4 regions of the Frankia sp. RB5 genome follow, and region 2 is predicted to be linked to each of the others. Evidence: riboswitches for the same ligand, from Rfam matches in the RefSeq annotation. Region 2 holds a riboswitch; each other region holds the start of a gene.
What was found. Region 2 has a riboswitch for cyclic di-AMP ahead of AC6EXY_RS11200 (transglycosylase family protein). Riboswitches for the same ligand answer to the same signal wherever they lie in the genome.
Positions count from the first base shown of each region.

Region 1: linked by a shared signal. The riboswitch ahead of AC6EXY_RS23750 (peptidoglycan-binding protein) and the one ahead of AC6EXY_RS11200 (transglycosylase family protein) in region 2 are both predicted to bind cyclic di-AMP.
Region 3: linked by a shared signal. The riboswitch ahead of AC6EXY_RS14530 (C40 family peptidase) and the one ahead of AC6EXY_RS11200 (transglycosylase family protein) in region 2 are both predicted to bind cyclic di-AMP.
Region 4: linked by a shared signal. The riboswitch ahead of AC6EXY_RS10405 (C40 family peptidase) and the one ahead of AC6EXY_RS11200 (transglycosylase family protein) in region 2 are both predicted to bind cyclic di-AMP.

Region 1 is NZ_JCBATA010000051.1:49,580-56,550, reverse strand. It holds gene AC6EXY_RS23765 (hypothetical protein) at 212-358, shown strand; gene AC6EXY_RS23760 (amidohydrolase family protein) at 526-2,016, shown strand; gene AC6EXY_RS23755 (four-helix bundle copper-binding protein) at 2,301-2,657, shown strand; cyclic di-AMP (ydaO/yuaA leader) riboswitch at 3,078-3,229, shown strand; gene AC6EXY_RS23750 (peptidoglycan-binding protein) at 3,709-4,464, shown strand; gene AC6EXY_RS23745 (AfsR/SARP family transcriptional regulator) at 4,689-5,669, shown strand; gene AC6EXY_RS23740 (lasso RiPP family leader peptide-containing protein) at 5,760-5,948, shown strand; gene AC6EXY_RS23735 (asparagine synthase-related protein) at 5,964-6,971, shown strand, end outside.
Region 2 is NZ_JCBATA010000017.1:51,070-58,040, forward strand. It holds gene AC6EXY_RS11190 (DUF3151 domain-containing protein) at 1-55, opposite strand, end outside; gene AC6EXY_RS11195 (transglycosylase family protein) at 116-841, opposite strand; gene AC6EXY_RS11200 (transglycosylase family protein) at 1,522-2,202, opposite strand; cyclic di-AMP (ydaO/yuaA leader) riboswitch at 2,210-2,424, opposite strand; gene fbaA (class II fructose-bisphosphate aldolase) at 3,528-4,565, opposite strand; gene AC6EXY_RS11210 (DedA family protein) at 4,912-5,535, shown strand; gene AC6EXY_RS11215 (CAP domain-containing protein) at 5,842-6,753, shown strand.
Region 3 is NZ_JCBATA010000023.1:59,584-66,554, forward strand. It holds gene AC6EXY_RS14525 (alpha/beta hydrolase family protein) at 1-164, shown strand, start outside; gene AC6EXY_RS14530 (C40 family peptidase) at 849-1,949, opposite strand; cyclic di-AMP (ydaO/yuaA leader) riboswitch at 1,955-2,134, opposite strand; gene AC6EXY_RS14535 (hypothetical protein) at 2,625-3,008, opposite strand; gene corA (magnesium/cobalt transporter CorA) at 3,438-4,763, opposite strand; gene AC6EXY_RS14545 (PhzF family phenazine biosynthesis protein) at 4,952-5,665, shown strand; gene AC6EXY_RS14550 (hypothetical protein) at 5,714-6,091, opposite strand; gene AC6EXY_RS14555 (hemerythrin domain-containing protein) at 6,285-6,971, shown strand, end outside.
Region 4 is NZ_JCBATA010000015.1:118,211-125,181, forward strand. It holds gene AC6EXY_RS10380 (hypothetical protein) at 163-447, shown strand; gene AC6EXY_RS10385 (hypothetical protein) at 450-1,193, opposite strand; gene AC6EXY_RS10390 (PLP-dependent cysteine synthase family protein) at 1,091-2,278, opposite strand; gene AC6EXY_RS10395 (hypothetical protein) at 2,493-2,921, opposite strand; gene AC6EXY_RS10400 (hypothetical protein) at 3,395-3,562, shown strand; gene AC6EXY_RS10405 (C40 family peptidase) at 3,833-4,795, opposite strand; cyclic di-AMP (ydaO/yuaA leader) riboswitch at 4,939-5,095, opposite strand; gene AC6EXY_RS10410 (M56 family metallopeptidase) at 5,328-6,254, opposite strand; gene AC6EXY_RS10415 (BlaI/MecI/CopY family transcriptional regulator) at 6,251-6,640, opposite strand.

The DNA.
Region 1 (6,971 bases), on a different contig from region 2:
CCGGCCTGCCCGTGGGATCGGCGATCGGGTCACCGACCGGGCACTGTCGATCAGGTGGTCGGGTGTCGTCGATCGCTGACGGTGTCATTCGGCGGCCCCGCGGTTCCTTTGCGTCACTCCCGGGCGCTGGTTACGGTGGTGGCCTGACGACGCCGACCGCGGCGGACGGCCATCGGCCGCCCCGGTGCCGGTCGAGGCCGGGGAGGCTGCGATGTCCCGCGAGGGGTGGACGGGCGAGAACTCGCCGGGCCCGGCTTCGCGGGCCGGCCGGACGGGCGTGCGCGGCGAGCGCCGCGTGCTCACCCATCGTCGGCATATCGACACCTGCCGGGTCAGCGCGACGGCCTGTCCGCGCTGACGACCGCGGCATTCCGGACCTTTCCTCGGCCGCGCCGGACCTCCGGCGCGGATCACCGGCCAGCGCGACGCGGGCCGCTCCCGCCGGACCGGGCACGCGCCCGGCGCGGGGCGGACATGCCGCGGCCGTGGGGAAGGTCGTCGACTTCGGCAGGAACGGCACCCGCCATGAACGATCCCCTCGCACCATCCGGTGGACCGCCCGGCCCCGACCGTCCGGTGCCGCCCGCGCCGTCGCCCACCCGGGGGGCCGCCGGCGACGGCGGCCAGGTGGCCCAGCCGGAGCGCCGCACCGCCGGGCTCGCCGACTTCACCCTGCGTGAGGCGCACGTCCTCGACCGCCGGGGCCGCTTCGGCGCGCCCGTCGACGTCGCCGTGCGCGCCGGCGTCATCCAGGCGATCGGGCCGGGGCTGGCGCTCGACCGGTCCGCCGTCGACGTCGATGCCCGGGGGCTGTGGCTGATGCCGGGCGTGGTGGACTGCCACGCCCACGTGACCCAGTCCACCTATGATCCACTCGAGCTGATGACGACCCCGCTGTCCGGGCGCTACCTGGCCAGCGCCGGCGCGCTGCGGGCCGCGGTGCACGCCGGTGTCACCGGCCTGCGCGACGCCGGCGGTGCCGACGCCGGCCTGCGTGACGCGCTGTTCGCCGGGGTCGTCCCGGGTCCCCGCCTCACGGTCTGCGTCGTGCCGCTCAGTCGGACCGGGCGCCACGGCGACGGCGCGCTCCTCGGCCCCGGCCTGGAATCCGCGCAGGAGGTGCTCGGGCCGGAGTACCCGGGGCGCCCGGCGCACACCGTCACCGCGGCCGGCGACCTGCCCACCGCGGTGCGTGGGGTCCTGCGCGCCGGCGCCGACTGGGTGCTGATCCATGCCAGCGGCGGCGTGCTGTCGGCACCGCCGGTGCGCGGCGGGTCCGCGCCTGACCTGCCTTTCACCCGGGCCCAGCTGACCGAGGCCGTCGCCGAGGCGGCCCGCTACCGCAGGCCGGTGATGATGCACGCGCTCGGTGATCGGGCGGTGGAGACGGCGGCCGCCGCGGGCGCCCGGTCGATCGAGCACGGGATCGGCCTGGGGGAGCGGGCCGGCGCGGCGATGGCCGCGCGGGGCGTGACCCTGGTGCCCACCCTGAGCGCCTACCTCGACCTCGCCGCGCTCGCCGGCACCGGCGTGCTACCCGGCTGGGCGGTCGAACGAGCCGAGGCCACCGCCGCCGCGCTGGCCGAGACCATCGCCGTCGCCCGCGCGGCGGGTGTGTCCATCGCGCTGGGCAGCGACGCCCGGCACCACAGCCGCCACGGCGGCAACCTCGCCGAGATCACCCATCTGCGCCGCGCCGGCCTGACCCCACCCGAGGCCCTGCTCGCCGCGACCGCGAACGGAGCACGACTGTGCGGCGTCGGCGACCGGCTCGGACGCATCGAGACCGGCTATGTCCTCGACGCGATCCTGCTGGACGAGGATCCGGCCGACCTGGAGTTGTTCACCAGGCCGGATGCCGTGCGCGGCGTCTTCGTGGGCGGCCGGGCGGTGCTGGCACATCCGCGGCTGCCCGCCGAGCTCGTTCCGCCCGGCTCGCCCGTCTGGTCCGCGGCGCCCGCCGCGGGCGCGCGAACGCCGGCCGCCGGGCAGACCAGCCATCGGACCTCACCCTGACCCGTACGCCATCGGTGGGAACAGTCCCGACCTGTCGCCGGTATCCAGAACCCGAAACTCGGGAGGTGATTCCCTCCAGGATTCCGGAATGCATTGCGGGAGGTCGGAGGGTGATGTTTTCGGGCGTCTTCGAGGAGTCGGGCGGCGGGCTCCGGAGGGCGGCCGAGATGCGCGTCTGTTCGTCGGAGCTATTGTCGGAGGGGCCCCGGTCGGGTCGGTGTCGTTGCCCGTCGGGGCCTCGAGGTGGCGTCAAGGACGCCGTCCACCGACCGGAGGTGTTTGCTGTGCAGCACGCCGAAACCATCACCGAAAAGATGCGCAGGGCAATCGAGGAGTGCATGTCCTGCTCGGCATTGTGTGAGGAGACCATCTCCTACTGTATGGACATGCCGGGCAGCATGATGAGCGCCGACGACATGCGGCTGATGATGGACTGCGCGGCGGTCACCCGGACCTGCGCGGACATGATGTGCCGCATGTCGCCCTTCCACGGGGGCATGTGCGCGATGTGCGTGCGGGTGTGCGGCGCCTGCGCCGAGATGTGCGAGCGGATGCCGCGCGACGCCCAGCTCGCCCGCCTCGCCCGCGCCTGCCGGTCCTGCCTGGACAGCTGCGCGGCGATGGCCGGCGCGGCGGCCTGACACCGGTCAGGCAGCAGGCCGGCGCCTCCGGGATGCCGCGCTGAGGCCGGCACCCGGTCCCTGCGGTTCGCCCCGGCGCGTGACGCCGGGGCGAACCCGTCGCCCGAGCCGAACGCGACCGCCCTGGCGCGTGCGGTGACTGTGCGATCGCTTCCGCCGCTCACTCCGATCTGGTCCGCGTTGACGTCCAGGTCCGCCCAGGTCGGGCACGAGTCGGACATGAGCGGTGATGTGCGTCGTACACGATGCTTCGGGTGATGTCTGAGAGTTGCGACATTGCAGCGAAATGCACGCAGCGTCATGGGTGTGTCCGTGGTTTCGCACGGAACAAGTACTTGTAACTACCCAGGGTAGTTCGCTACGGTTGCCGGGCACACGTTGCTCCGGGCTGACGCCGAGTTCTGCCCCCGGCCCGGGGTCCCTCCGAGACAGCTGGGGCAGAAGCGGGGGAACCAGGTTCCGCCGGGCGGTCCCGTCACGATCGCCCTTGGGGTTAAGTCGTCTGCACGCAGGCGACCGGGCTTCCCGGCCCGCACCCGACAGCTAACCTCGCAGGCGTACGGGAAGGACTCCACGTTGCCTGTGCCTCGGGAACTCCTCCGGCCGGCCGGCCCGGCCAAGCGGGTCGCCAGATCGGTCGGCGCCTTCTACGGTCCGCGACGGGCCTGGTGGGAGCTGCCCACGTCCTGACGGGGCGACGGGTGGTGGTCGCCGATCGCTCGCCGCCGTCCCATCGTTCTCGCACGGTTTTCGCGGCCTGCCCTAGGTCCTGCCGTGCCGTTCTCGTCGCCGCGCGCCGCCGCTGAGGCGGTGGCCCGGTGAACTGGTCATTCCTCCTGACCTGATCGCCGTTCATGCCGGGGCGTGATCCCTGACCGTGTCCGACCGCGCCGCTCGGTATCGACTGCTTTCCTCATGCACCTGAACAGGGCTCACCGACATTAATTAGTCCGTGCTGCCCCTAAATTTCCGTGCTCATTTTTGGCCGCATCTTCGACGGCCATTGAACTCCCGTATCTGCGCTTGCCGACACCGAAAGAGATGTCAAAGAATGGCTAAGGGAAAGCATCGTAAGCGCGCGGCGCGGCGCCGGGGCGCCACCATTGCCGCGGCCGGCGTGCTCGGCGCGGGCGTCAGCATGCTCGCCACGGCGGGTCCCGCGAGCGCTGCCACCGGCGCGGTGTCCGACGTGACGATCGCCCAGGTGGCCGCGAACGCCGGCCTGTCCGGATGCAGCGGGGTGCCGCTGTCGACCTGGGTGGCCGTGGCCCTCGCCGAGTCCGGTGGGAACACCTTCGCGCACGCCACCGCGGGCGAGGACTCCCGCGGCCTCTGGCAGATCAACATGCGGGCGCACGCCGGCTGGGTGGGCTCACGCAACCTCTACGACCCGGCCACCAACGCCTGGGCGGCCAAGCAGGTCTGCTCCAGTCAGGGCGTCCGCGCCTGGAGCACCTGGACCAACGGCATGTACACCCGCTTCACCGCGCGCGGTCAGGCGGCCGCGAGCGCGGTGGGCGGCGGCGCGGCCATCCGCACCATCTCCTACACAGCCGCGCCGGTCGCCGCGCCGGTCGCCGCGCCGGTCGCGAAGGCCGCCGGCTACCCGTCGCTGGTCAGCGGGCTGGGCTATCGCGACGACGTCCGGCGCATCCAGCAGAAGCTCGCGGACCTCGGTTACCCGATCCAGGTCGACGGGCAGTTCGGCTACCAGACGAACCACATGGTGAGGGACTACCAGCTCAAGCATGGGCTGCTGGTGGACGGTGTGGTCGGGCCGCAGACCAGCGCGAGCCTCGGGCTTTAGCGCCAGGCCGACGGCGGTGCGTGTCACGGCGCCGCCCGTGGGTGTTCCCGACCCATGGGCGGCGCCGTCGCGTGTCCGACGCATGGCAGGACTACCCGCGCGCCGCCCGGGGTATTCCCTGCACCGGCCCACCTGGGCCGCCGGTCCCCGCAGGCAGACGAGTACGGGGTCCGCCCGGGAAAGATTCTCCGTCTGCTGAGGATCTCCGACCGACAAGGATCATCATGGTCGACGAGCGCGCGACCGTGCCGGATCTGGCCATCCGGTGCGGACCTCGGGTTCCCGGCATGTCCGTCGTGGAGCCCTCGTCGTGGGGCGGCTCCGCCACCCGCTGGCGCGGGCCCGGCGCGCTGTTCGCCGTGCTGGGGCCGCTGGAGGTCTGGCGTCCGTCAGGGGACCAGGTGCGCATCGACCAACGCAAGAAGAGGGCGCTGCTGCTGACGCTGCTGCTGCACGCGGACCGCTGGACGTCCATCGAGGAGATGCGGCTGGCGCTGTGGCAGGACTCGCCGCCGCGCTCGGCGCTCGGGAACATCAAGACCTACCTCTCGGAGCTGCGCCACACGCTGCCCCCACCGCCCGGCGCCCCCGCGGACCGTCGGCACGTGGCGGCAGTCGGCCCTGGTTCGGGGGTGCTGTTCCGGCCGGTGGGACCGGGACGAATCGAGAGCCGGCCCGGCCACTACCGCCTGATCGTCCAGCCCGACGAGATCGACCTCGTCCGGTTCGAGCAGGATGTCGAGCGAGGCCGCGCCGCGGTCCGGGACGGATCGCCGCGCCGCGCGGTGGGCCTGTTCGAACGAGCCCTCGGCTGGTGGCGGGGCGACGCGTTCGACGAGCTGCCCGCCGAGGTGGCCGGAACCGAAAGCCTGCGCCTGGAGGAATCCCGGTGGGCGGTGCACGAGGACCTCATCGACGCGCGGCTCGCGCTCGGCGAGTTCGACGAGGTGCTGCCCGTGCTGCGCGCGTTCACCCTCGAGTTCCCGACCCGCGAGCGGCTGTGGGCGCAGCTGCTCGTCGCGCTGGAGCGCAGCGGCCGCCGGGCCGAGGCGCTCAGCGAGTACCGCACCCTCCATCGACGCCTCGTGGCGGACTTCGGCATCGAGCCCGGCGTCGCGCTGCGCCGCGTCCACCAGCATGTGCTGGAGGCGGAACCGGACTGTCCCGGAGCCCGCTCCGGACCCGCGGACGCGCACAGCCGGTGAACCCACGCTGAACCCACGCCGGGTATCAACTCCGCGCATCGGGTCGTCCCCTGCCCCGGCCGACGGACCCACCCGAGGAGGGACGAACCCATGATGGCGATGTACGAGCCGCCGCGGCTGGCGCAGGCAGGCCGATTCTCCGACGTGACCCGCGGTCGCTGGGGCTGGGGCCATGACTACTTCCACCGTCGGTTCGGCTGGGGCGGGCCTGGCTACGGTGGCGTTGTCGGCGGCGGCCCCGGTGATGGTGGATTCGTCGCCGGCGGATTCATCGTCTGACCGGCCGAGCCCGCGGTGACCACGGCGATCTCCGCCCGGCATGCCACGGCCGAGCGATCGGCGCGCCTGCCCCGCCCCAGCTGCTGGTTCGTCGTCCTGGCCGACCGGGATCCGGTGGTGGTGCCGGCTGGCGTGCGGCGTGTCCTGCGCCATCCCTCCGGCCGGCCCTGGCTGGTGGGCGACTGGCCCGACGACGCCATGGTCGTCGCGGCGGCGGGACGTTCGCGCCTGGCCCTCGTCGGGTGCGCCACCGCCAGCCCGAGTCATCTGCTGCGCCTGCTGGTCGCCGCCCGCACCGTGCACGACCTGGACGTCGCGCGCGAGGTCGCGGGTGACTACCACCTGGTGGCCGTGATCGACGGGCAGCGGCGAATCCAGGGCAGCGCGACCGGCACCCGAAGGATCTTCTCGGTGCGGATCGGCGGCCAGTCGGTGGCGGCCGACCGCGCCGACGTGCTCGCCGAGCTCGCCGGCGCCCGGCTGGACCTGACCGCGCTGGCCCTGTCGCTGCTGGACCCGTCGCCGCCGTACCCGCTGGACGAGGTGATGCCCTGGTCGTCGGCCGAGGCGCTGCCGCCCGACCACTACCTGGCCGTGCGCCGCGACGAGCGGGCCGAGGCGGTGCGCTGGTGGCGGGCCCCGGCCGCGGCGCGGTCGATGGCCGAGGGCGCGCCGATCCTGCGGGCCGCGCTCGCCGAGGCGGTGGCCGCTCGGGTCGCGGGCGCGCACACCGTCAGCGCCGACCTGTCGGGCGGGCTGGACTCGACCGCCGTGTGCGCGCTGGCCGCCAGAGGCCCGGCGGAGATCGTCGCGTTCACGGGCCTCGCCCACGATCCCGGGGACGACGACGCACAGTGGGCCGCCCTGGCCGCCGCCGCGATGCCCGGCGTCGCGCGGGAGATCCTGCCCTCGGCCGCTCTTCCCCTCGTCTTCGACGGCATCGCCGCCGTCCACGAATCGCTGGACCGGCCCTCCATCGCGCTGGTCGACCGGGCGAAGCTGCGTGCCGGCCTGGAGCGGCTC
Region 2 (6,971 bases):
GGGGTGGCCCGGAGAACAGGTTGCGGCCCTGGCCAGGCTCGGACGACGTCGTCATGGGGTCATCCTGCCGCATGGGCGGTGACGGGCCGCATCGGGGGCGTCCCGTGCGGTGCCGTCAGGAGCGGACGCTGGCGTTCCAGAGGCTCTGGCCCACGGCGCCGGGCTGGCCGTCGTCGACCCGGGTCAGGTACCCGTAGAGCGCGGCGATGCCCTGCGACTGCGGGCCGAACTTGCCGTCGACGGTGAGCACGAAGCCCTTGTTGCGCATCGCGGCCTGCCAGACGAACGCGTCCGGGCGGACGTCGTCGCCGTACTGGGCGGACAGGACGGTGCCCTTGTAGGAGTTGTCGCCCATCTCCTGGCGGGCGCGATCCAGCGTCATCGGCGGCTCGGCCGGAGTGATGGCCTGCTCGATGACGTCGCCGCCCGAGCCGACGGAGGCCGGACCATTGTTGACGAGGCCCATCTTGCGAGAACAGGACGGCCAGGGCGACCAGCCTCGGGAGTTGTACAGCTTGGCGGCGGCCGCGTCCTGGGTGGCCGGCGCTGCCTGGTGCGGGAGGCCGGAGTAGCCGAGCCCGTGCCATGTCTGGGAGTCGAACTGGTAGGCACCGTAGAACCCGTTGCCGGTGTTGATGGAGTAGTTGCCGCCGGACTCACACTGTCGGAGCTTCGAGAAGTCATCCGCGGTGGCGGCCCCGGCGGGGGCCGCGGCGACCGTGCTGACCGCGAGCCCGCTGCCGACGATGGCCGTCACCGCACCGGTGGTGCGCAGAATGCGGCTCGCGGCCGAAGGAGCCTGCGGAGCCCGGTGTCTGCCTCCACGCCGACCTGACGGCATGCCAGTCCAATCCCGTTCGCCTGCGGGGTGAGCTGTCGGGTGCGGGCTGGGATGGCCCGGCCGGACCGGCCGCGGGTCTTCGGTGGCGGGATAACGATCTCCCCATCGAAAACGCTGGGTCGAGCCGACTTAACCCCGAGGACGTCCGAGGACGTCCGGATGGTGGGTCCCCCACTCCTGCCCTCTGCGGTGCGTTCTCGTGCGAGCCGCCTGGCCGGTGGGCAGGACTCGGCGTCCGTCCGGGCAGCCTCGCCGGGATGGCGAGTGATCGGCACTCTAGCGATACCGGCGCAGGGCACGCAAACCGGGGTGGTTCGGAGTAACCAGATGGGACGCGCAAACTGCGGGGCCCGGGGGTGCCGCCCCGCCGGGCGGCGCGGGTGTGCCCGGCGGCGCCGGCGGGCACGGGGTGGAGCGGGAGTGGCGCGGGTGCCGGCGTCGGGCAGGTGACGCCGGCCCGACCGGCCCGTTTCTCCACATGGCGCTGCGCTGCGCCGGGCGGCGGCGTGGGCCGGTCGGTTCGAGCGGAAGTGCCCCCCTGCCCGGTGCACCGGGTGGGGAACGTCGGTCCGGGGCCAGGACGCGCGTCCCCGCGTCGGCGGCCGGGTGGACCTGATGGATGGGGTGCCGCCCGGCGGCGCGCCGACCGGTCGAACGGGCGCGCTCGCGTGGCGTGGGACTCAGCCGAAGGTGGCGTGCCAGGTCGCCGGGCCGACGATGCCGTCGACGTGAAGACCCTTGGCGGTCTGCAGGGCGCGGGCGGCGGCGGCGGAACGTGGGCCGTAGTGGCCGTCCACGGCGATCGGATAGCCCAGCTGGCTCATCCGGGTCTGCCAGGCGCTCACGTCGGCGCGGTTCTGGCGGACCAGCGCGGTGGTGAGGTTGCGGGTGAAGTTCGGGCTGGTCGCCGCCGCGGGGGCCACGGTGAGCCCGCTGCGCTGCGCCGAGCGGGAGGCCTGCGCCGCGCCGCCCGAGGACGATCCACCCGCGAGCTGGTCGGCGCCCATGCCACGGCCGCAGACCGGCCACTGCCCGAAGCCGGAGCGCTGGGCGAGGCGCAGCGCGGCCTCGTCCTGGACGGCCGGCGCCGCCTGGTGCGGCAGCCCGGAGTAGCCCAGGCTGCGCCAGGTGCCGGCCGAGAACTGGTAGGCACCGTAGTAGCTGTTTCCGGTGTTCGTCGTGTAGTCACCGCCGGACTCGCACTGCCGCAAACCTGCCCAGGTGGTGGCGGCCTCCGCCGGCTGGCTGACGACGATGGAGCCGCCTACCGCCGCCGCGAGGACCGGAGCCACCATGAGGGCCCTCGTCCGGAGGCGGGTTCCGGCGCTCCATTGTCGGCCACTGGTACGTGCGTCGGACATGTGTTTGTGGTCCTTCCCCACGCCTGCGAGGTGAGCTGTCGGATTCGGGCTGGGAACTGCCCGGCCATGCCAGGGATTTCCTGGGGACGTGTGGTCGCACCGAATCACGGTCCGGTGCCCGTCGCTCACGGCTTCACCCCGAGAGCATCGAATCCTTTCGATGCTCGGAGATGGTTCCCCCGTTCCTGCCGCCTGTGGGTGAGAAATCGTCGACCGGGGGCAGGATTCGGCGTGCCGCCCGACGAATGCCGCACGTTGTTGAGCGGCACGGCGAAGACCATAACCACGCCGCCCGGCGAGTCGCCAAGCATTGAATAGGGCGCGTGAAAAAGAGCACAGTCGGCGCGCCTGCTTGAGGGGGCCATGGTGCGGCTGGTATCGCGCGTGCGCGCCCGCTCATCAACCTGGCGGCATGGCGGAGAGTGGCATTTGTACGCGCCTGATCACCCTGCTTGCCGATGGGTTATGACAAGCGGAGCGTGGTGAAGCGCACTGAATGCGTGACATGGAGGTGCTGGTGCTTGCTGGGGTCCGCGACGGCTTCTGGGAGAGATGACCCGTTACGTCGCTTCGTCCCGTTCAGCCTACCTGTGTGAGAAAAGCAACGGAAATCGGGTCGCTACTTACATTGGTGTCGTTTGGCGACCCCCTGTGTCCAGCTGAGTGCACACAGTGGCATCGGGCGCAGGAGGTGCGGGGATAGGACCAGATGCCCTCCTTGGGAGTCCGATGGTCCTGTGGGCGGAACGTCTGGGACGTGACGGTTGATCTGCAGGAAACGTGCTGGTCATGAGCGTGAACCGCCATCGGACCCGGAGTGGACCACTCGGCGAGAAACAGTGGTCCCCCAGTCGCGGCGTGCGGCTGGGGGACCGAGAGGGGCGCGCATCATATGGGACGCCGGCAGGTTCCGGGGCGTGGCGAACGGGGTCCGATGTCCGTTACGTGTGGGCTGACCGGGTGCGGGACGGGCGTCCCGCCGGGAGAACCCGGGCGGGCCCCGAATCGGCGCAGGGAACGCGAGAAGCGGTCCGTGCGCCCATCGGCGGCCGGCGTGTGGGGGTGGCCCGGCGAAATGCTCGTCCCGCGTCAGGCCGACCTGGCCTGACGCGGTCGGATCGGTCCGGACGGTGAACCCGGTGGCCTCCCGGCGGGGGACGGCCGGCCGGGCGGCCGACGGTCCTCCTCCGGGTCGTGACGGTTCCGATGGTTCATGTCCGGCGAGTGCCAGGGAGCGCGTGGCGTCGGAGTCTTCCCGCGCCCGCGCCTCCCGTCCCGGTGGTGTGTCTTCCGGGGACTGTGCCTTCCGGTGTCTTCCGGTGCCTCTAGGCCTTGCCGAGTGCGCGCCCGGCCGAGCGGAGGTCCTCGCAGGCCTGCGCCACGCGGTCCGCCATGCCCTTTTCAGCGAGCTTTCCGTAGGTGCGCGGGTCGTACGCCTTCTTCACGCCGACCTCGCCGTCCACCTTGAGAACACCGTCGTAGTTCCTGAAGGTGTGGTCCACGATGGGGCGAGTAAATGCGTACTGGGTGTCGGTGTCCACGTTCATCTTGACGACGCCGTAGTCCAGTGTTTCCCGGATCTCGCTGAGGTCCGAGCCGCTGCCGCCGTGGAAGACGAGGTCGAACGGCTTCGCCCCGGCCGGCAGGCCGAGCTTCTGGGCGACGTGCTCCTGGCCGTCGCGCAGAATCGTCGGCCGGAGTTTCACGTTGCCCGGCTTGTAGACGCCGTGCACGTTGCCGAACGTGGCGGCCAGCAGGTAGCGGCCCTTGTCCCCGGAGCCGAGGACCTCGGCCGTCCGCCACATGTCACCGGGCGTGGTGTAGAGCTTCTCGTCGATCGCGCCGACGACGCCGTCCTCCTCGCCGCCGACGACACCGATCTCGACCTCGAGGACGATGCGCGCGGCGGTCGCGTCGGCGAGCAGCTCCTCGGCGATCTTGAGGTTCTCCTCGAGCTCCACCGCGGAGCCGTCCCACATGTGCGACTGGAACAGCGGGTCGCGGCCGGCGGCGACGCGATCCTTCGAGATGGCGATCAGCGGCCGGATGTAGGTGTCGAGCTTGTCGGCCGGGCAGTGGTCGGTGTGCAGGGCGATGTTGACCGGGTAGGCCTTCGCCACGTGGTGGGCGAACTCGGCCAGCGCCTCGGCACCGAGCACCATGTTCTTCACCGTGGAACCGGACAGGTACTCGGCACCGCCGGTGGACACCTGCACGATGCCGTCGCTGCCCGCCTCGGCGAATCCCCGCAGGGCGGCGTTCAGGGTCTGCGACGACGTGACGTTGATCGCGGGATAGGCGAAGGACTCCGACTTCGCCCGGTCGAGCATTTCGGCGTAGATCTCTGGCGTGGCGATGGGCATCGTGGGGCTCCTTGTCGAAGCTGTCGGGGCGCCGATCAGCCATGTACGGCGGCGCAGTACAACCCGATCGGGCCGAAGCCCGCCGTCGGACTGTTGGTGGGCGAAGGGTATGACGGCCGGCGTCGTTCGGGTGCTCGGATGCGGCGGACGTCGCCGGGCAATCTGCCGGCACCGCGCCGAGCCGCCGGTCACGGACCCATGACCCGGCGGGGTGGCCCGCGGGGAGCATGCCGGGGATGGCCCGTCGTGGCCGGCCCGGCTCCGGCGGGGCGTGGTCCGTGACCGCGTCGCGGCGCGGCGGTGATCCCCGCACGGACGGATCGCCCGGCACACTGGAGGGGTGGATGTGGCCAGCCTGTCCGGGACGACCCTCTACGCCGTACTGTTCGCGGTGATCTTCATCGAGAGCGGGGTCCTGGTCGGCTTCTGGCTGCCCGGGGACACGATCCTGTTCGCCGCCGGCCTGGTCGCGGCGGACGGTGACGCCGGCGTCTCCATCTACGTCCTGTGCGTCGGGGTCGCCATCGCCGCGAGCCTCGGTGCGATGGCGGGCTACTACACCGGGGTTCGGCTGGGCCGGCCCTACCTGGAGCGGCGGCATGCCTCCGCCCTGGCCCGCACGGAGCAGTTCTACGGGCGGTACGGCTCGGTCACCCTCATCGTCGCGCGCTTCGTGCCCTGGGCGCGTACCTTCGCCCCGGTACTCGCCGGAGCGGTGGCGATGCCGTGGTACCGCTTCCTCGCCGCGGTCGTGTCCGGTGCGCTGGTCTGGGGTACCGGCCTGATCCTGCTGGGCTACCTGGCGTCGGCGATCCCCGGGCTGCGTGACGCCGCCGGCTGGCTCGCCGCGGTGGTGGTGGTCGTCTCCGTCGTGGCCGGAGTGGGCGGTGAGCTGCTGCGCCGCCATCGCTCCCGGCACGAGGCCGGAGATCCCGGTACTGACGGGACGGCCGTCGGCGAGGGCGGATAGGCCCGGGCGAGGCCGGTCCGGTGAGCGCGAGGCCGGTCCGGCGGGGCGGTGGTGGGTAAGAGGGGCGCTTCCGGGCGTCGGCCGTGACCCGGTCGCCGGGCCGCTGGGCGTCGTCCCCGCGTGTCTCCCGCCGTCGGTCCGGTGAGTGGACGGCCCGATCGGGGGGTCCCCGGGTAGCCTGCACCGCGTGATCATACGATCGCATCAGGCGAGAACGTTATGGTGGCTGGCCATTTTGGGCTACCACTGACTAGCCTGGTCGGATCCAGCACTTAGGTCGGGGGGGCCGACCAGGCGAAGGATCCCATGTATCTCACGCGTAACCGGCGCCAGATCTCCCCGCGCCGGGCCGTGCCCGTTCCCGTCCATCCGGCGGGTGCCCTGCTCCTCCCGGTAGCGATCGCGGCCCTGCTGTTCGGCGCGGCCGGCTGCAAGGCGAACCCGGTCGGCGCCGGCACGGCCGGTGCGCCCGGCGCCACCACCCCGGGCACCCCGGGCACCGCGGCGTCGCCAGCCGCGAGCACCGGCCAGACGCCGGCGCAGCCGATGTCGGCACCCCTCGGCACGACGCCGACGCCGTCCTCGGTTCCGGCGACCACGACGCCGGTGACCCCGGCGTCGTCGGCCCCGAGCGGTCCGGCGAGCACACCCGGCGCGACGCCCTCGCGCCCGTCGCCGCGACCCGTCTGGACCCTGCCGCCGATCACCATCCCGGCCCCGGCGGGCGGCCTCACCCCGAGCGCGGCCCCACCCGCGCCCACCACGGCCCCGCCCGCCACCGTTGCGGCCCCGCCGGCCACTGTGCCGGCCCCGCCCGCCACCGGGCAGAGCGCGTTCGCCACCGCGGTGGTCGCGGCGACGAACCAGCAGCGACGGGCGGCCGGCTGCGGCGACCTGACCGTCGACGCGGTGCTCACCAGCGTGGCGCAGGCGCACAGCGCGGACATGGCCACGGCCAACTACTTCAGCCACAACAGCCAGGACGGCCGCACCCCGTTCGACCGGATCACGGCGGCGGGCTTCTCGTTCTCCGTCGCCGCGGAGAACATCGCCGCCGGCCAGCGGGACCCGGCCGCCGTGATGCAGGCGTGGATGAACAGCCCCGGACACCGCGCGAACATCCTCAACTGTGCCCTGACCCGCATCGGTGTCGGCGTCGCGAACGGCGGCACCTACGGCGTCTACTGGACCCAGGATTTCGGGACGCCCCGCCGATGACGGCACGGTGAGAAGGTGCCCCGGATCGGTGACGGTCGCCTGATCCCCGAGTGACGATCCGGTGACGGCCACGGGGAGGGGCGGTGCCAGCCTGACCCGCGGGACGTCCGCGTCCGTGGCCGGGTGTATCCCGTAGGGTCTGGACATCGTCGCCGACGGCGGCCCGGGTGTCGCGTGCACCGGGCGGGCCGGGCGGCGGCGGTCGCGACAGCGCCGTC
Region 3 (6,971 bases), on a different contig from region 2:
CGGTCTTCGCGGCCGTCGGCGTCGTCGGGCAGTTCACCCAGGAGCCGCAGTCCCCCTGCCCCGCTCGGGCCCCGCAGGAGCGGGTGGCCGAGACGAAGTGGAACAAGAAGGTCAGCGAGGCGCTGTGGAAGGCGTCCGAACCGCACCGCCTGCCCACCGCCTGACGGCCCGCCAGCAGCCCGTCCAGGCCCGCGCCGTACGGATGTGGGCCGGGCGGGCCGAGCGGCTGGCCTGTGACACCTGGGTTCTGTGACCTGGGCGCACCTGTCACACCTGGGCGCACTGTCACACCTGGGCACACCGTGATGACGGAGAACGGGGTCCGTCGATGCCGCCGGGAGGGGGGTAGCGGCATCGACGGACCCGCGGCCGTGGCTCCCGAAGGCCCGCCGGCCTTCCGCTGCGGATGGGGGGGGAATCCGAGGGAAGGCCGGCGGGGTCGGGGGCCTTCCGGCCGGACGGACGTCAGATGGGGGGGAGATCTGACGTCCGTCCGGCCGGAAGGAGACGCGACTTCGGCCGGGGTCAGGCGCAGGCACGGTCAGGCAGGCACGGTCGGGCACGGCGAACTACGGGGACGGCGTGAGGCGCCCCGCGGGACCAGGCGGACCGTGATCAGGCGGGCGGTGTCAGGGCCCGGCCGATGCTCGTCCTGGGCGGTACTCGTCCGGGTCAGCGGCGATGGTGACCCACACGGCGAAGAAGCGACGCCTACATGGAGTGGCGGGCGTCAGAGCGCATGGCGGCGAGCGCCGAGGCGCCGAGCCGGCGGCACGGACTCTGTCTGGTGGTCGCGGCCGGAGGGGGGAGGCCGCGACCCGGGAGTCTGGGACGCCGGGGAACGGCTCCTAGAGGACTCGGCCGACGTAGTAGGAGGTCGTGTAGATCTTCTGGAGCTTCACGACGTCACCGGTGTGCGGCGCGACCCACATCTTGCCGTCGCCGGCGTAGATGCCGACGTGGTAGATGTTGCCGGGCGTGCCGAGGAAGATCAGGTCGCCGGGCTGCTTGTTGTACATCGAGACCCGGGTAGAGGCGGCGAACTGGGCGTCCGTCGTCCGCGGCACCGTCTTGCCGAGCTGCTTGTAGATGTACTGGACGAGGCCGGAGCAGTCGAAGGAGCTGGGCCCCTCGGCGCCGTAGACGTAGGGCTTGCCCGCCTGCAGCGAGGCCAGGTAGACGGCCTTCTCGCCGATGGAGCTGGTCGGCACCGGCACCGAGACGTTGACCTCGGGGGTGTCGACCCGCACGCCGGCGCTCCGCGAGACCGAGGCGGTCGGCTGCGGGGCCACCGTCAGCGTGGCGTCGTTGGACGAGCGGGCGGACTGCAGGGCGTCGGTGCCGTCGAAGATGGCGGTGACGCTCGTCGTGGTGAGCACCCGCGCCGTGTAGGAGGCGTAGCCGCGCGAGTCCGTCTGCAGGTGCTTGAAGGTGGCCCACCCGGTGGGGAGCTTCACCTGGACCTTGACGAGCTGGTTCGCGAGCGGCTCGTTCGTCGCCTGGTTGTACAGCGAGAACCCGACGTTGATCGCCTCGTTGGCGTCAACGGTCTGCTGGGGGGTGGTGCTCCGCAGACCAACCTGGATCTTGCCGGACAGCGGCGGCGCGTCGACGCCGTTCGTCATGCCCAGCGTCGCGCCGGAGGTGCCGCCATGGGCACTCACGGCCGCCGCGGCGATGCTGCCACCCAGGGCGGCGCGCGAACCGATCTGCGCGGCCAGGGTGACCGGAGCCGTGTTCGTCGACTCGTCCGAGGGGGCGGCGGCGTGAACGTCAGTGGCGCAGCCGGCCAGGGCCACCCCGGAGACCGCGACGGTCCCGGTGGTCATCGCGGCGAAGGCGCGAGCGCGGGCCCTGCTACGGGCGACCGGCGCGGTGGACGGGGCGCGGTGACGGCCGCGACCTGCGATCCGCGAATCTTCGTCGAGCTGCACGCTTTGCGCGGACAACGGTGTATTCCTTCCCGTACGCCTGCGAAGTGAGCTGTCGGGTTCGGGCTGGGCTTGCCCGGTCCGAGGGCGTGACCTTCACGCGCCTCGGACTTCACCCCTAGACCGGCGCCGCGGATCGGTGCCAGCCGGTGGAGGTGGGTCCCCCGCTCCTGCCCCATGTGACGACTCGGAGGGGACACCGGGGCCGGGGGCAGGATTCGGCGTTCGGCCCGGTGTTGTCGTGACGTCGGCGTGAGACTAGTCCACTTGGAGGGGGTGGGTAAACACTAGTCCTTCCCAACTACAGCCAGTGTGCGCTGATGTGCCCGCCGCGCGAAGCCCTCTCCCAGTCTGGCTACCGCTGTCCCGGATCGGCCCCCCATCCCGAAAAACCCTTCCTGTCCTGCGGTTCTGGCGGGCATTCGAGGGCCTGGGAGGGATGCGGAGAAGGGGGTGAACGAGAGTGCCACCCCGGTCGTGCGGCTTCGGGTTGAGTCGGTTCGAGAACAGAAAGTAATTGCTTGCCGCGGGCCCGCCGCAGCGTCTCGGGGCGTCCAGGACGCCGCCGGAGGCGGGTTCGGCGAAGGGCGGCCCGGCCCGAGGTCGCCGCGGATCGTGACGGAGGGATCGCCGAAAGGTGACGCGGGCGGGTGGATGGCTGCGGCGGCCCGGCAGGGCGCGGTGGCCCGGGAGTCAGCGCCCCCGCGCGCGCCGGCTGAGGAAGCCGGCGGCGTCGAGCACCTGAAGCTCGACGGCGAGCTCGTGGACCTCGCGGGGCAGCGACCGGTGGTGGCGCAGCGCGGTGACGGCGGCGCGGGCGCGGTCGGCCAGCTCGTCGAGTGCGTGCTGGCGCTGGCGCATGCGGGCCCGCTCCTCCTGGATGGTCCGCACGGTGTCCTCCTGCCAGCGCCGGGTCCGCACGAGGTGCTCGCTGGCGTCCTTGGCCTGCTGCTCGGCGTCCTCCAGCCGGCTCAGGAGCGTGTCGAGGTCCTCAAGGCGGCTCGCGAGCTCGGCGATGAGGTCGCCCCGGTCGGGGAGGGTGGCGGTCTCTCGCCGCTTGGGGTCAGACGAGGGCATGTACTCCCCTGGCGGGTGGGGGGATCGGTGGGGACCACACCGAGCGGCAGGCACGCGTCCCGGCTGCTCCGACACGGTTGGTTACGGTAGCTGACGAAGGTGGCCGGGTGTAACCCATCGTACGGATACGTCATGACTGTCGACTCATGGCAAGAAAGAGCTATGGGTCGGCTACCCGCGCCAGCGATTTTAGGGCTTATAGCACCCAACATGTTGTTTCTATGGACATTTGCCCGATCTCGCGCCACTCACACCCAACGAGCCGACGCGGCGGTGAATGCCGCCGGGCCGGCCGTCTCGCACCCGGTCCGGCGCACTGTCGGCAACCTATCACCGTGTGTGACAGATCGGCCGGTTGCCGCGGGTCGGGTGGGGCTGCCCGCGGCCCGCGACCGGACCCGCGCCGCCCGTGTGGGCGGCGAACACGTCCTACAGCCAGCCGTTGCGCTTGAACGCCCGATAGAGAAACAGGCAGGCCACGGCCATCAGCGTGAGAACGGCCGGATATCCCCAGGTCTGGCGCAGTTCCGGCATGTGCTCGAAGTTCATTCCGTAGATTCCTGCCAGGGCGGTGGGGACGGCGGCGATCGCCACCCAGGCGCTGATCCGGCGCATGTCCTCGTTCTGCGCGATGGTGAGCTGGGTCAGGGTGGCCTGCAGAACCGACGAGAGCAGCTCGTCGAAGTGCGAGATGCGCTCACTGACCTGTTCAAGGTGGTCGGCGACGTCCCGGAAGTACCGCCGCATGGCCACGTCGATCATGCGCGGGCTGTCCGAGGTGAGCGTGCGCAGCGGCCCGGCCAGCGGCTGGACGGCGTGCTTGAGCTCCAGCAGCTCCCGTTTCATCTGGTAGGCGGTTTCCGTGGACGGAGCGCGTTCGCGCCGGAACACTCCGGCCTCGATCTGGTCGATGTCGACCTGGATCTTTTCCACCGTGTCCACGTAGTCGTCCACGATGCTGTCGCAGATCGCGTGCAGCACCGCGGTGGGACCGTGCCGCAGCATCTCCGGGGCGGCCTCCAGCCGGCCCCGCAGCTTCGTCATCTCGCCATGCTGGCCGTGGCGCACCGTCACGACGAAGTCCTCACCGAGAAAGATCATGATCTCTCCGGTGGTGACGACCTCCGAGGTTCCGGTGACCTCCGTGTGGGCGACGTAGGTCGTCGTCTTGAGCACCATGAACAGGTGGTTCTCGTAGTACTCCAGCTTGGGCCGCTGCCCGCCGGTGACCGCGTCCTCCACGGCGAGCAGGTCCAGCCCATACTCCTCGGCGACCGCCACGAGCTGCTCGTAGGTCGGCTCGAACAGGCCGAGCCAGGCGAAGCCGTCGCGCTCCGTCCGGGCCAGGCGCAGCGCGTCGCGGTGGTCGACCTCCGTCGTCACCCGCTGCCCGTGGCTGTAGACGCCGCAGGCCATCACCCGGCCGTCCGGGGTCGCCGGGATCTCGACCCCCCGGGGCCGGCGGCGCTTGCGGCCGACCCGCACCAGCGACACCGCCGGCCGGCTCAGCGCGCCGGCCAGGCGGTGCGCGTTCGCCGAGGCGTGTTCCAGGGCGTCGAGGACGGGATGCTCCTCGCCCCGCCCGGGCCGCGGCGGACTCCCGCCCGGCGGACTCCCGCCCGGCTGGTCCGTGCCGGCCTGGTCCGTGCCGGCCTGGTCCGTGCCGGCCTGGTCCGTGCCGGGCGGGGCCGCGCGGTCACCGGGTGGCTCCGCCCGCGTCGTGTGCGTGTGCGTGTGCGTCGCGTCGTCTCGCACGCTCGCCTCTTTCCCTCGCTCTTTCCCCGCTGCCCGACCGGCCTGACCCGATCTGACCTGACCTGGGCCTAGCCTCATGGTGGCAAGGCGCTGGCCGGCATCGCGAGGTGATCCACGGCTCGCGATGTACCCGGATGCCCGCCGACTGTGCCAGCGTGGGCGGGGAACGCCGGCGACGGGAGGGTGAGATGACCGAGACAGAGGTTCGCAGGCTGCGGGTGTTCACGGACGAGACCGGCGCCGCGGGCAGTCTGCTCGTCGTGGTCCTCGACGCCGGCAAGCGGTTTCCCGAGCCTGATGAGCGGGAGCGGATCGCCCACGGTCTCGGCCTGCCGGCCACGGTGTTCGTGGACGATGCCGAGCAGGCGGAGCTCGCGGTCTACACGCCCGGCGGGGAACTGCCGACCGCCGGCGACGCCCTGGTCGGCGCTGCCTGGAAGCTCGGGCGCATCCTCGGTGGCCACCCGGCGGTGCTGCGCCCCACCGGCGGGGACGCGGCGAGCTGGCAGGACCAGGGCCGGGTCTGGGTTCGGGTGCCGCTGGCCACCGTGCCGCCCTGGAGACATCGCCAGCTCGCCGACGCGGCCGCGGTCGACGCTCTCACCCTGCCCCGCCCGGTCGGCGAGGATCTCGAGCAGGTCTGGGCCTGGCTGGACGAGCCGGCGGGCATCGTGCGGGCCCGGGCCTTCGGCTCGCGCCACGGGGTGGCCGAGGACGAGGCCTGCGGCTCGGCGACGATGCTGCTCGCCGTCACGCTCGGGCGGCGGCTGACGGTCCACCACGGCGCCGGCTCGATCGTGCTGGCGGCGCCCGGACCGGAGGGCTTCGCGGACGTCGGCGGCCTCGTCGTCGAGGACGAGCGCCTCGTCATCGACGACGTGGAGGGGTTCCTCGCCCACTGAATGGCCCGTCCCGCCGTGGAGACCGGCCCGCTGATGGGTCCCCGCGGGTCAGGTGGGAGACGCGGCGGGCGCGCGCAGCCTGCGGGTCCACGCCCCGGTCACGATCTCGCCGCGCGCGTCGATGATCGCCCAGTCGACGAGGTCGTCGCTGTGGATGCGCAGCGGCAGGCCCATCCGGATGTGGGCGAGTGACGGGTGTGTGCCGTCGGTGAGGCTGCGCCCGCGCAACAGGGCGGGGTGCGGCCAGCTGGACACCCGGGCCCAGGGCCACTCGACCCCGTCCGGCACCGTCACCTGGTGACGGACGATCAGACTGCCCAGAGGTGGCAGGTCGTGGCCGACGAACCGGCGGCGCGCCCCGGCGAGGCGCGAGCGAGCGGCGAATACTGCCTGGTCCCGGGCCATGGGGACGTTACTGGCAACCATGGGGGCAATCGTAGTCGAAACCTCTCTCACGGTAGACATCCCGGCGGACGTCTCGCACGGTTGGTCGGGATATCATCACTCTGTGTAGCTGATTCCAGAGTGCGATCTTGATGTCGAAGGCGTACCTTGGCCGTGTTGGCGACCCTGCGTAGATATCTGGTGTCATTCCGGTGAGGTGATCATGGTTGAGGCCTTGACGACTCTGGTGGACGCGGCGCACAAGGACGCCCGTCACCTCGTGGAGCTGTCCCGTGAGCACGGTGACGCGGCCGGCGCGCCGGACGCCCCGCCGAGCGATCCACGGCAGGCCCTGCACGCCAGCGACGCCGCGGTCGCCGCCATCTCCGCCCACCTCAGCGCGATGGAGGCCGTCGTCTACCCGGAGCTCGCCCGAACGGTGCCCGGCGGCCGGGCGCGGGTCGCCGAACTCGGCCGGCTGGCCCGGCGCTGCTCGTCGGTGATGCGCGGCATCGAGCAGTACGTGCAGGGTGACCTCAACCATCCGCCGGACAGCGTCGCCAGCCTGCGCCGGGACCTCGCGGCCCTGCTCGCCGAGCACGCGCGAGCCGAGGACGGCCTGCTGCGCGAGCTCGACGAGCGGCTCTCGGATTCCGAGCGGGCCCGCCTGCACGAGCGGTTCGCCGACGCCATGCGCCACGCCCCCACCCGTCCGCACCCGCACCTCGGCCACGGCGGGATCTTCGGCGGCCGGCTCGCCATCCGGCTGCTCGGTACCTTCGACCACGCACTGGATGTGATGGATGCCCGCGAGGTCGCTGGCGCTCCGGTGCGAGCCCCCGCGCCCGCCGGCCTATGGGGCTGGTACCTGCTGGGCCGGCCGACCTCGCCCGCCCCCGAATGGCAGACTCCGGGCCGGGCC
Region 4 (6,971 bases), on a different contig from region 2:
CCAGATTAGCGGCGGTCTCGGCCGGCGTTCGCGCAATTGGGGAATGCGCTGTTTTTCCGCGCCACGGCGAATGGCGGTTATGTCCGCTATCTTCCGTCATTCCTCGAGCGTGGCACTGCTCAGCCCCGAAGGCCCTTCGGCCACGGCGAGCGGGACCGGTGGATGCTCGGCCTTGCCGGCAAGGTGCTGGTCGTCGACGAGGTCCACGCCTACGACGCCTACATGCAGATGCTCCTCGCCCGGCTGCTGACCTGGCTCGGAGCCCTCGACGTCCCGGTCGTCCTGCTGTCGGCCACCCTGCCTGGCTCGGTCGCCCGCCGGCTGGTCCGCGCCTACCTGACCGGCGCAGGTCATCGCAACATCGACCCGGCGCCGGTCACCTACCCGGGCTGGCCGCCGAGGACCTGCCCGGCTGTCTCGGGATTGACAGGCTCCGGGACGCGGTAGGGCTACCGACGCGCCCCGGAGGCCATACGCTTCCGCCTCGGGGTGCGGAACGCAGACCTGGCGGCCTGACGGTCCGCCTGTGCCAGCCTTGCATTACGAAGGTAGGCCGCGAGTTCCGGGGGCAGGAGTGCGTCCTCCTCGTCCGGAGTGAGGAGCTCGCCCAGCGGATGATCCAGCCGCTCCTCGTCGATCCAAAAGGTGTTGCGCAACTTCGGCCGATCGAAGTCGTGGCCGCGCCACTCGCGGCGCACCGTCAGGAGGCCGGCATCCGTCAGCTCCGTCGTGGCCCGGGTCCAGGTTGCCGCCGACAGGCCATAGCGGTTCTTGTCGTGTCCACTAATCCACGGCGGGTCGTCCTCGTCATACCCGCCCTGGAGATCCAGAAGGACGAGCAGGAGCGCCACACCTGTAGCAGACAGGGTGGTGATCCACTCCCATATCCAGAACCCGACTGGCAGGCTCACGTAGCGGTTGCCAAAGGCCGGTCCGCTCCGGTCGCGGTACCGGCCGCCGTCGCCAGCCGGGCTTAGGAGCGTCACGGTCGGCTTGCCATCGGAGTGGCGTTCCAGCTCGATGAGGCGCGCGGCCCGCAGCCAGTCCAGAGCATCGTTGATCCGACGGGTACCGGCCTTGTCTGGATCGCTCAGTCCCAGGGCCCTGGCCCACGACCAGGGGTGGACGCCGCAGATGTCGTACGGATCGCGGGTGGCAAGCAGGGCCAGGCACAGATAGAGCTTGAGCCGCACCTCGCCCTCGCGCACCGGGTCCACCGGTCAACAGCCCGTTCGGACGGATGCTCAAGATGGTCGGGATCTTGGGCGGGCACCACACCCAACAGTCCGTGTTCGGCACAGAATCCGTCGTCGTAGACGGTGCTCCAATATCGCTGTGGACCGTCGGGAAAGATTGCCACGATGCGGGTGTCGTTCGGTTCGCGCCGCGCCAACCAGGAGGCCACCAGGGCGACCGCTCCGACGCTCCATCCACCACTGGCGAATCGTGCTGCCGCCAGCCGCCGGCATGCCCACGCCGCCTCGCCGGGCGCCAACCAGTGGACCTCGCTGAACTCCTGATAGGCGACGTTACGCGGAAAGATACTGCTCCCAAGACCCCGCATGAGCCGCGGTCCGTCTGGCTGCCCGAAGATCGTTGAACTGATCGTGTCGACTCCCACGAGGCGCAGATCCGGAAACATCTCGCGCAACACGCGCGACACCCCGGCGCTGTGACCTCCCGTGCCGACGCTGCACACCAGCACGTCCACCCAGCCGACCTGCTGTGCCACCTCTCGTGCCAGTCCTTCATAGGCCGCCACGTTGTCCGGGTTGTGGTACTGGTCTGGGCAGTACGCGCCGGAATGCTCGCCGAGCAGTGCCTGGACCCGGTCCCGCCGGGCCTGCTGCCAGCCCCCGGTCGGATGAGGCCGGTCGACGATCTCTAGTCGAGTGCCGTAGGCGGTCAGCAGGCGGTGCATGAGCGGTTCCAGGCCCGGATCGGTCACCAGGATGATCGGGTGGCCGTAGACGATTCCTGCCAGGGCCAAGCCGAGCCCCAGCGTGCCGCTGGTCGACTCGACTACCGCGCGGCCAGGAGCGAGTTCACCGCGTTCTCGGGCACAAGCCACCATGTGCAGGGCAGGCCGGTCCTTAATACCACCCGGATTGTGGCCCTCCAAATTCGCCCAGAACCCGCCAGCGCTACCGAAACAGACGTCGGGAATCCAAAGAACTGGCGTGTCGCCGACCACGCTCGCTGGGGAGTCCGCCATCGGCGGCGTACCAAGCGACTGACCCGGGATCGGGGGGATACGTGCAACAACGGTTTTCCGCATAGCGGATATCCTTCACAAGTAAGACCATCGCGAGATGATGGAATACCGAACGCATTCGTCGGTCGCGGTCCACATTTTCGCGCCCCCGTCAGAGGGCTGCGACGAGGAGCCGGCGCGGGGTCGGCAGGCCACCTGCTCAACTTCGGCGGCGGCGACCACGCGGGTCACAGCACGGAGGGGCGATCAGACGTTCGCACTCAAAGCGAGGCGAGTATCAGGTCCGCAGCACACACAGCTGTGCCAGCTGGCACGGGAGGCGGTCAGGAGCAACCGTCTGGAGTCGGGCGCGGGGACGGCCTGAAACGAACAAGACCAGGGCGGACAGCAGGAAGGCGGCTGCAGTCAACGCGAACACCGAACCCACAGCGGGGATCAAACCCGTGGCGCCCAAGAGAACCAGATCGGCGATCCGGTCGGGGCAATGAAATCCGCCATCATGATGGCTCTCTGTGCCCACCGCGGATGAAGCATGATGGTGTTCTCCCACGCTCACGAGGCTGGCGCCGCCCAGCGCCTCAAAGCCGCGCTCCGAGTGCTCCGCAGACCCGCACAGCGACGCCGAGAGTAGCATGCTCGCGAGCGCCGCGAGCAGGACAAGAGCCGTGGCGGTTCGCCATCCCAGCATCCTGTCGCGACTGGCCATCACAGCGTAAGGCTATCTCACCGAGAGAGAACGGCTAGCACTGTCAGGCCACCGGGCCCGGCCTGACCGCAAAGGCCACAGTTGTCGCCGCCTCAGAAGAGGTAGTCTAGACGTGGATAGCCTCCCCGGAGCTCGTCCAATGCATGGAAAACGTAGGCACCTGTGCACCTTCGCCACCGGCGCCGATTACCAATATAACTACTTTTCCTGAAAGTGGTAGACAGGCCATCGATGCCACCGGAAAGGGACAGCCATCAGCGCGAGTCGGCGGACCTGCTGCGGGTGGCCGCCCGTCGCGCACAGCCTGCCCGGTAGGATGGTGAGCGGGCCGAATGGATAGTGGTCGTCTTGGCTGAAGTAGAGTTCGCTCAGCGGCCTTCCGCCGGTGCCAGCTGGGATGTCCGGCCGCGCCGCGCCTCCTCGAAACGATCACAGTCCGGGTCGGTGGCGAACACCTCCTGAGTCGGCCGCTGGTGCAGGTCGAAGCGGCCGGCTTTCAGCTCGAACGGCGCGAACGGTGCAAGCGCGGAATCGTCAAACGGCTGGTGGCCCGCAAGCCGCAGGCGGACCAGGCCAACCCGACGGCCGTGCCGACTACCGACCTCGACGCCGACGCCGACGCCGACGCCGACGCCGAATGATGCGGGAGGTGGATCAGTACCTGTCTGCCGATCGTGTGCGGCGTCAGCGCCCCCGATTCGGCGATCGGTGAGGAAGAAGAAGCGCCTCACGTCACGGTGCACGGGTGGGCCGTGGCACGGCCACCGCGATTCCCCCTCGACACGCTGCTGTGCAGCTTCTCGTGAGGATCACGCGGTGGCCGTCTCACGTCACCGACCGGCATTCCGGCGAGTTGTCAGACGATCACGATCATAAACAGGGCGGTGAACTCCACGCGGCGTCCGGCCGTGTTACTGGTGGACGCGGCCTACGGAGTAGGACGACGTCCAGATTTTCTCAAGTTTCACCACGTCGCCGGACTTCGGTGCCACCCACATCTTCCCTCCGCCCGCATAGATTCCTTCATGATAAATGCCGCCGGGTGCACCGAAGAAAATAAGATCCCCGGGCTGTTCGGATCCCTGGGCGATGCGGGTGGTCGCTGCGTACTGCTGATCGGTGGTGCGGGGAAGTGTCTTGCCAAGTTGCCGGTAGATGTACTGCACCAGACCGGAGCAGTCGAAGCTGCTGGGCCCGGTCGCACCCCACACGTATGGTTTACCGGCCTGCAGCGACGCCAGATAGACTGCCTTCTCCCCGATACTCGTCGCCCCGGTGACGGCTCCGGCAGATGCGGGCTCGGGCTCGGGCTGGGGCAGGGCAACCGAGGTTCGCGTTGCGCCTCCGGACGTACGCGTTGGTGAGGTCGACGCCGCGGCCGGCTGCGGTTCGGGGCGAACCCGGACGATCGCTGGTCCGTATGTCGCGGCCCCGAACGAGTCGTTCCCGGTGAACAGGGCCCTGACGGACGTGGTGGTCAGGACCCTCGCGGTATAGCCGGCGTAGCCGCGCCCATCTGTCCGGAGAATCTTGAACGTCGTCCATCCCGTCGGGAACTGTGCCTGCACGAGGATGTCCTGGTTGGCCACCGCCCTGCCGGTGCCGTCAGTCAGCCGGAATCCGACATCGATCGGCTCCTCGGCGCCGACCGTCATGTCGGCGACGACGGGGGCGACTGTGGCCGACGCGCGTACGGTCGTGGTGGACGGAGTGGCCTGGCGCGGCACCAGCGCCGCCGGGGCCGCGGGGATGGTGGTCCTGCTTCCCACCGCGGCGCCGAGTGCGCCCGCGGCGGCGATCCTCGTCTCCCCGGTTTCCGGATCACCAGAGGAGTCCCCGTGGGTACTGGCCAGGGCGATGCCTGAGATCGCCATGGTGCCCGTCGTGATCGCGGCGACCGTCGCCCGGGCCGAGGTCCGTGCGAGCAGCGAACGGGCAGACGCGGAGGCGCGGTGTCGTCCCCGCCCTGATCCTGCGGGTTGGTCTTCGGAGGAGTAGATCTCGGCCGAATACACATGAGCCCTTTCCCGGGCGCCTACGAGGTGAGCTGTCGGGTTCGGGCGGGGAGCCCGGCCAGCACATCAAGGCAGCTGGCTTCACCCCAAGGACGCCTGCCGAGGCAGGACGCCCGGAGGAACGTGGTTCCCCCGCTCCTGTCCCGGCCGCGCGTGGAGGGGGCACCGGACCGGGGACAGGACTCGGCGTGCGGTCCGATGCTGCTAGGCGGAGACAAACTACCACTACACGGCATAGTAGACAGAAGTAGGCCGGGGTCGACGGGCGGGAGGGGTGACCACCTCGTGCCGGGACGGCCAGCCGGCCCGCTCTCCCCAGGAGGGATCATCTCGCCACCAGACGGGCGCGGAGCGTCGACCCACCGAGCCTGGTTCGGAGACCGTCGGGATCTCAGAGGCAGTGGTAGCCGAGGTCGCTCAGGGCGGGCATGGTGACGGCCGCGAGTGGTGTGAGGAGCAGCGCGGCGATCAGCAGCGCCCGCGCCGCGACGGCGGGGCCGCCAAGCGGCTCCCGCGCGGTGAGCAGGCGCAGGACCCGTTGGCGGACCGCGGTGCTTCCCATGCCCAGGGCGGACACGGGTGGGGCGGCGAGACGCAGGACGGCGTGGGCGACGGTGTGCCGGGGGCAGTGGCGGGTCGCGCCGTCGTCGGCGGCGAGTTCGACGAGCCGCCGCAGCTCGCCGGGCATGTCCTCGAAGAGGGGGACGGGCCCGAACGCGCGGTCGAGGATCGCGGCGCCGGTCAGGATGAGGTGGTGCCGGCCGCGCAGATGGGTCCGCTCGTGGGCGATCACCGCGTGGAGCTCGCCGGGCGGCAGGGCGTGCAGCGCTCCCGCGGTCAGGACGACGGTGGCGTCCCTTCCCGGCAGGCAGAACGCGCTGGGTTGGGGGTGGTCGAGGACGAAGACGTCCAGCGCCGGGTGGAAGCGGCCGACGAGGCGGATCTCGCGGCGGTGGCGGCGCCGCACCCGGCGCTGCAGGACAGTGACGGCTACGATGGCGTACCCGAGCCGCAGCGCCACGCCGAGGACGCCGGCGGCGCCCACCGCCTGCGGCACTGTCCAGGTGGGTACGGGCAGCTGATGGTCCGCCCAGTCGCACCACTGCACCAGCAGGACAAGCAGATCACCGAGAGCGTGAACGGGCACGACCAGCAGGAGCGGCGCGAGGATCACGGTAGCGACGGCGGATGCCGCCGCGGCGAGCCACATGCTGATCGCCAGCCGGGGCGCGCGGGACGTCCACGAGGCCGCGGACAGCGGGCGCGGGAGTCCGACCGTGACGAGCAGGGCGTAGGCGATCAGCCCGGTGGAAATCACGCCGGCGGCGTCCTCTCACTGCCCGGCGTCCGCTGGCTCTCGTGCCACTGCACGGCGCCGCGCAACGTCTCGTACTCCGCCGGGTTCATGGTCTCGACGAAGTGCAGCAGCGCCAGGCCCCGGTCCTCGGCCCCCGAGAGCACCTCGCTCATCATCCGGGCCGTGTACGCGCTGCGGCTCAGCGCCGGCTGATAGAGATACGACCTCCCCGACCGCTCCCGGGTCAGCCAGCCCTTGCGGTACAGCCGGTCCATCACGGTCATCACCGTCGTGTAGGCCAGCGGCCGGTCGAGCAGCCCCCGGACGTCCCGCACGGCCACCGGCTCCCGGGCCGACCACACCCGATCCATGATCTCGGCCTCCAGATCACCGAGCTGTTCCACCACGCCCGTTCCTCTCCCGTCCGCACGTCCCATCCCACCCGCACGGCAGCGATCCGCTACGCCGACGCCCGAGCCCGCACCAGAAAGCGCAATCCGCATCGCCTGCACGACCGCCGCGCCAATGCGCTCTCAGTCTCTGGCACCTGGCGATACCGCCTCGGCGAGGGGCATCGACCGACCCCACAACCTCACGGCCGGCGCTCGGGGGGCGCTCGATGCGCCACCCGCCCCGAGACCGCCTCGTCCCGAGCCGCCCATTCTCACCCGATCTGCTACATGACATAGTAGCTAGGGCCAGATGGGGCGAAGGAAGGATTTTCAGTGGATCGAACCG